2 linked regions of the Cecembia calidifontis genome follow. The protein of the gene in region 2 interacts with the protein of the main gene of each other region in a pairwise test. Links are inferred from orthologs where the notes say so. Each region holds a gene or a part of one and is shown on either strand. Other genes may lie near its edges.

Region 1 (3,989 bases), 3.0 Mb from region 2 along the record:
TTATGCCCCCAAAGGTACCAATGTGAATTTTGTGACACCTATCGGCCCGGATGAAATCCATGTACGCACTTATGAGCGTGGTGTGGAGGACGAAACCTTGTCCTGTGGCACGGGAGTGACAGCCTGTGCTTTGGTATTTGGCTATCAGAATGAGTTGCATGAAGTTAAAATAAAAACCCCTGGAGGAAAGCTTAAAGTGAGGTTTTCAGAAAATGCAGATGGCAGTTTCCAAAATATCCTGTTGATCGGACCTGCAGAACAGGTTTTCAGAGGAAATATGAAAGTAGAGATTTAAAAAAAGGGAGGATTGCCGGATAAAACCTAGTACTATCTGTCATATCTTCCGTTCAATTACTATAATTAACAAAAAGGGCGTAATTTTAAGGCCCTATTTACCGTACTAAAGTTATGTTAGAAATTCTAGCCAAAGGACTGGCCAAAATATTCGGAACAAAGTCCGATAGAGATATAAAGGAATTATCGCCTAAAGTAGCGTTGATCAATGAGGCTTTCAATAAGTTAAAAAGCCTTAGCGACGATCAACTGAGAGCAAAAACCGAGGAAATCAAATCCATCATCAATGCCGACCTGAAATCCTTTGATGATAAGATCGCTTCTATTAGAGATCAGATCAATGCCCTCGATCCGGAAAAGGTACATGAAAAAGACGCCCTTTTCAATGAGATCGATAAAACCGAAAAGACAAGAGATGCGGCATTGGAAGTTGTCCTCGAAAAAGTAATGGTGGAAGCCTTTGCAATTGTAAAGGAAACCGCCAGAAGATTTAAGGAAAATGGAAAATTGGAAGTTACTGCCACCCTTTGGGACAAGGAGCTGGCTGCCAAAAAATCCAATGTTGAAATACAAGGTGATAAAGCCATTTGGCACAACCGTTGGATGGCTGCTGGAAGCGAAGTGGTATGGGACATGGTCCACTATGACGTGCAGTTGATCGGTGGTATGGTACTCCACAAAGGTAAAATTGCTGAAATGGCCACCGGTGAGGGAAAAACCTTGGTTTCCACCCTTCCTGCCTACCTCAATGCGCTTTCCGGAAGAGGGGTTCATGTAGTTACCGTCAATGATTACCTGGCCAAAAGGGACTCCGAGTGGAATGCACCGCTTTTTGAATTCCATGGATTGAAGGTAGATTGTATTGACAAATATCCGCCCAACTCCGACCAAAGGAGAAGGGCCTATGCTTGTGACATCATTTATGGTACCAATAATGAATTTGGCTTTGATTACCTCAGGGATAATATGGCGAGAGATGCGGGCGACCTGGTACAGGGCAAGCACCATTTTGCCATGATCGATGAGGTGGACTCTGTTTTGATCGATGATGCCAGAACGCCTTTGATCATTTCAGGTCCAGTACCAAGAGGGGATCAGCATGAGTTCATGGAAATGAAACCCCGGGTAGCTACCTTGGTGGAAGAACAAAGGAAATTGGTACAGGGATACCTTAACACTGCCAAAAAGCTGATTGCTGAAGGCAATGAAAAAGAAGGGGGATTGGCCTTGTTCAGGGCTTATAGGGGTATCCCTAAATATAAACCATTGATCAAATACCTTTCAGAACCAGGAATCAGGGTTATCCTTCAAAAGACTGAAAATTATTACCTGCAGGACAACAAACGCATGATGCCTGAGGCAGATGAGCCTTTGTTGTTTACAATTGATGAAAAAACCAATTCCGTAGAACTGACGGACAGAGGTATTGAAGCCATAACGCAGAAGAATGAGGATCCCAATTTCTTTATCCTTCCGGATATCGGTATGGCCATAGCCGAAATGGAAAAAAATCCGGATCTGGATGACAAGGAAAAACTGATCCGTAAGGAAGAAATCATCAAGGATTATGGGGTAAAAGCCCAAAGGATCCATACGGTCAATCAGTTGTTGAAGGCCTACTGTATGTTTGAGAAAGACACGGAGTACATCATCGTAGATGGAAAGGTGAAAATCGTAGACGAGCAGACTGGCCGAGTCATGGAAGGAAGAAGATATTCCGACGGTTTGCACCAAGCAATCGAAGCCAAGGAGAATGTTAAGGTGGAGGATGCTACCCAGACTTATGCTACGATCACCTTGCAGAATTATTTCAGGATGTACCACAAACTGGCCGGTATGACCGGTACAGCAGAAACTGAGGCGGGAGAGTTTTGGCAGATTTACAAATTGGATGTGGTTGTTATTCCTACCAATAAACCAATCATCAGAGAAGACAGGGAAGACAAAGTATATAAAACCGTCCGGGAGAAATTCAATGCGGTAGCCGATGAAATTGTTGAGTTGACCAATGCAGGTAGGCCTGTCTTGGTGGGTACCACTTCTGTGGAAATTTCTGAAGTACTCAGCAGGATGCTGACCATCCGCAAGATCAAACACCAAGTGTTGAATGCCAAGCAGCACGCCCGCGAAGCTGAAATAGTAGCGGAAGCCGGTAAGCCGGGGACCGTGACCATCGCCACAAACATGGCGGGTAGGGGTACCGACATCAAGTTGACTCCTGAATCCAGGGCAGCAGGTGGTTTGGCAATCATTGGTACAGAGCGCCATGAATCCAGAAGGGTGGACAGACAGTTGAGGGGTCGTGCAGGACGTCAAGGGGATGTCGGTTCCTCTCAGTTTTTTGTTTCTCTGGAAGACAATCTGATGAGATTGTTTGGTTCCGACAGGATTGCCAAACTCATGGACAGGATGGGTCTGGAAGAGGGAGAGGTGATTCAGCACTCCATGATTACCAAATCCATTGAACGTGCACAAAGAAAGGTAGAGGAGAACAACTTCGGGGTCAGGAAGCGGCTTTTGGAATATGATGATGTAATGAACTCCCAAAGAGAGGTGGTTTACAAAAGACGTAGAAATGCCCTTCTTGGAGAACGCTTAGAACTGGATATCCTGAATGTCATGTATGATGTCTGTGAAAGCATTATCGAGATGGCAAAATCCACAGGGGACATGGACAACCTGAGGATGAATATCTACAGTTCTTTGGGTATTGATCACCAGTTTACAGAAGATGACATCAAGAGCAAAGATGCCAAAGTGCTGACTCAGGAACTCTTTGATGCAGCTTATAAGAACTATGTAAGTAAAAATGAGCGTATCATTTCCAAAGCACTTCCGATATTAAAAGATGTTTATGCCCAGCGAGGTGCAACTGTAAAAGAAATCATGGTTCCTATCACAGACGGCATCAAACAGATCGGAGTGGTGATCAATTTGGAATCTACAGTCAAAAATGAAGGACGTGATCTGATCCGTGCCATCGAGAAAAATGTGACCTTGGCCATAATTGACCAAAACTGGAAAGAGCACCTAAGGGATATGGATGACCTGAAGCAATCTGTGCAGAATGCGGTCTATGAACAAAAAGATCCTTTATTGATTTACAAATTCGAGGCTTTTGAGATGTTCAAACGCTTTATCGGCAAGTTGAATGAGGATACCATTTCTTTCTTGGCAAAAGCTGAATTGCCCACCCAAGATCCAAGTCAGGTAAGGGCTGCGCAGGCTCCAAGACGGGAAGAGAATAATGTGAAAGCATCCAAAGAAGAAGTGGGAAGCTCACTGAATCCAGGTGCAGGTAGGCAAGCGGCAGCTGCAGTAGCCAACAGAACTGCATCCCCACAAGTCGTAGCACCCCGCAAATCAGAAAAGACTTATGGTCGAAACGATAAAGTCTCTGTGCAATATGCAGATGGTAAACTTCTCAAAGACGTTAAATATAAAAGTGTCCAGCAGGATGTGGAATCAGGAAAATGTGTGATCATTGAAAATTAATCTAGAGATAATGAAAAGGTCATTACTGGGCAGCTTTGTCTTGGTATTTGTGTTGGGTTCCTGTGCTACGGTGAAAAAAACAGGAAGTGGAGCAGAGGCTTTTGCCAATTACCGGGAAGATCTCAGTGAAACCCTCATTACATTCCCTGATTTAGCAGAACAGGCCAATAAACAGGATGCTTCTGCATCTGGGGAGAGTC
Region 2 (3,001 bases):
TCATGATGAGGTAAAAGCGTAGAATCCATTACCGAAGCATGATAAAAATTTGCTGTGAGATTGATAAAGTTGAACAGCAAAGTGAATATTACAAGCCTTGAAAGTATACTTCTTTTCAGTCTTACCAACATGATCCAAAATTATACAAATTTTGGTGATTTATTTATGCTGGCCTGGTTTCTATGACTAAACAAATGATAAAAATTAGGGGGCTTCTTTTATGTAAAATTGGTTTTCGACATGGTTTAAATTAGAGAAAAATGCGGTTTTTCCCTTCCCAAAAGTTCAAAAAAAGAAAGAACAATTGGGTCTTCAATAGTGATTTTGATCACTAATTAGATAAAAATTATCCGTATTTTAGCGTATTGTTTGTTGAAAAGTATGAAGAACAAAAGTTTAGGGGCAGCTATGCTCCAAGGTAAGTGTCCACGGTGCCGAGAAGGAAGCATATTCCCTACAGGGATATTTAGCTACAGGAAACTGACAGAAGTAAACCATAAATGTCCCAATTGCAATGCTGTGCTGACCCCGGAACCTGATTTTTTTTATGGAGCGATGTACATTTCTTACGCGTTTTCAGTTGCCTTGATGGTTACAGTTTTTACTGCAATCAATGTTTTGGTAGATCACGCGCCATTATCGACCTATTTGATTACTATCATCATCAGTAATGCCTTGCTTTTGCCTCTTATGTTGAGGTATTCGAAAGTATTATACCTTTACTGGCTTGGGAAACTGAAATATGATCCCGAAAAGGTAAAGTCTAGTCAAAATGGAATCAGGTAGCATGATTGCTACCTGATTCTTTTAAAGGTAAAATCTATTATATTTTGTTGCCGACCAATATTTAGACAAAAAGCCCCCTCTCAGCTCCACAAGCCTCCAACATGAAATTATGCAATTCAAAATTGCGGACAAAACCGGTCAATTTTTCACTTCCAGGTCCAAACATGGCCAATTCTACATGGTCAGCAGAATGGTTGGTTCCTGCCCATTGTACAGAGGTATAAACTGACTGCATTCTTGCCAATTGATGAAACGGAAGATTGGCAGGGTTATAAAGTCCATCAGCTCCTACTTTGTAAGATTCCAAAATAACTTCAGCTTCTTCTTTTTTTAGGGGTATTTGTTGGTATTCCATAAAAATCTCCCTGACTTTTTCTGCACTAAAATCAGGATTGATCTGGTTTAAAATCCATTCATTGGAAGCTTTGGTTTCATAGAGGCGCTCAAAATTTTTATTTGCCTGATTTCCGTAAAAGAGACCAGGGTTGGAATTACCATGGTCAGTAGTAATTATGACCAGGGTGTCTTTATTATTTTGGGCAAAATCCATGGCCACTTTGACAGACTCGTCGAAATCCAACTGGTCATAGAGTAGGGCGGGGGCATCATTCCCATGTGCAGCCCAGTCCACTTTGCCTCCTTCTACCTGCATGACAAACCCATTAGGGTTTTTGCTCAATAGCTCTATTGCCTTTTGGGTCATTTCCGCCAAAGAGGGAACGGTTTGCCTTAAATTGGCATCATTGATCCGGTCGATGGCATAGGGTAGACCTTCCTCGGCAAAAATTCCCATGATGGGTTTGTCGCCTTTAGTTTTCTTTAATTCTTCTGAATTCCTAACCAAATCAAACCCCGTTTGTCTATAAGCTTCAAAAAGATCCCTTTGGTCTGCTCTTTTTTCAGGGCTGAAATAATTGGCACCTCCACCTAGCATGACGTCAAATCTCAACTTCAAATAGTCTTCCGCAATCTCAGGCATGGCATTTCTACTGCCATTATTAACACAAAAGGAAGCGGGAGTAGCATGTGTGATCTGAACACTCGTCACGCATCCGACTGCTTTGCCCATGGACTTGAATTTTTGCAATATCGGGACAGGACGTTCTCCCTTGGGTCCAATATTGAGCGCGCCATTTCTAACCCTCATGCCTCCACCCCAGGCAGATCCTGCTGCTGCCGAATCAGTAATGAATGAATTGGCGGAAGCAGTATCCATCAGTGCCCTTTTTACCATATTGGTTTCATAGAGATTGATCCATGTAGAGGGTTTCCCATATTTGTGCCGCATGAGGATATCAGCCATATTCATTGTCCCTGAACTCATTCCGTCACTGACCAAAAAGATGATATTTTTGGCAACACCGATATTTTTTTGATGAGTAGCCAATGCTGGATATGAGCCAAATGCTCCCAATCCTAAGGTTGTCAATAACCCATTTTTAAAGAAATCCCGTCTTTTCATATTTATTTTGTTGTAGTTGCTTGAAATAAGATGCCCAATTTAAGGGCTTCAATTTCTTCAAAGTTAAAATAAGGATTAGCATATTGTTACCAATTCATTATTAAACCAATGGTTGCAAAAGGTGTTATACTGGCATGAAATTAACACTAAGGTTGGCAGCGATCTATAATTTGTTATGGGGTGCATGGGTGGTGCTTTTCCCTCAGCAATTCTTTTTCTTGACAGGCATGGACCCTATCAATCACCCCATGGTTTGGCAGGGCATGGGCATGGTCATAGGGGTTTATGGTTTGGGATATTGGTGGGCAAGTTTTGATCCACTAAAGCATTGGCCCATTGTTGCTGTTGGTTTCTTGGGGAAAATATTTGGACCAATTGGCTTTCTTTACAATTACCTTATGGGAAATGTACCCCTAAGTTTTGCTTATACCCTCATAAGCAATGATCTGATATGGTGGATTCCTTTTTTTATTATTTTAAAAAATGTTCATTGTCAGACCAAATGGGCACTAAAATGAAAAAAAATCTATTGAAATTGGTTTTAGCGGTATTCTTTATAGTGGCAGGGATAAATCACTTTATCAATCCACAGTTCTATTATCCCTTGATTCCTGATTACCTTCCTTTCCATGGTTTCATCAATTATTCTTCTGGCATTTTGGAAATAATCTTGGGTGCTGGGCTCATATTTACAAAAACCTCAGCCTGGGGAATTATTATTTTGTTGGTTTTATTCATTCCCTCTCATGTATA

Evidence for each region. Proteins that work in one complex are often made in the same cells at the same time.
Region 1: the proteins of BC751_RS17930 (region 2) and secA interact in binary tests that used the Escherichia coli proteins (3 or more experiments, as listed by UniProt). The link is inferred for Cecembia calidifontis from one-to-one orthologs.

What each region holds. Positions count from the first base shown.
Region 1 is NZ_SGXG01000001.1:1,133,358-1,137,346, forward strand. Bases 76-3,989 are described here. They hold secA (preprotein translocase subunit SecA), read left to right. Parts: upstream 76-408; coding sequence 409-3,789; downstream 3,790-3,989. Other genes in these bases: dapF (diaminopimelate epimerase), read left to right, coding at 76-295; BC751_RS04875 (hypothetical protein), read left to right, coding at 3,800-3,989. Outside these bases: more of dapF, read left to right, coding at 1-75. UniProt on the Escherichia coli protein: Required for protein export, interacts with the SecYEG preprotein conducting channel.
Region 2 is NZ_SGXG01000001.1:4,166,863-4,169,863, reverse strand. What follows is about bases 49-2,974. They hold BC751_RS17930 (alkaline phosphatase), read right to left. Parts: upstream 2,249-2,974; coding sequence 848-2,248; downstream 49-847. Other genes in these bases: BC751_RS17920 (DoxX family protein), read left to right, coding at 2,763-2,974; BC751_RS17925 (alkyl hydroperoxide reductase), read left to right, coding at 2,383-2,766; BC751_RS17935 (DUF983 domain-containing protein), read left to right, coding at 382-786. In the rest of the region: BC751_RS17940 (hypothetical protein), read right to left, coding at 1-29; more of BC751_RS17920, read left to right, coding at 2,975-3,001.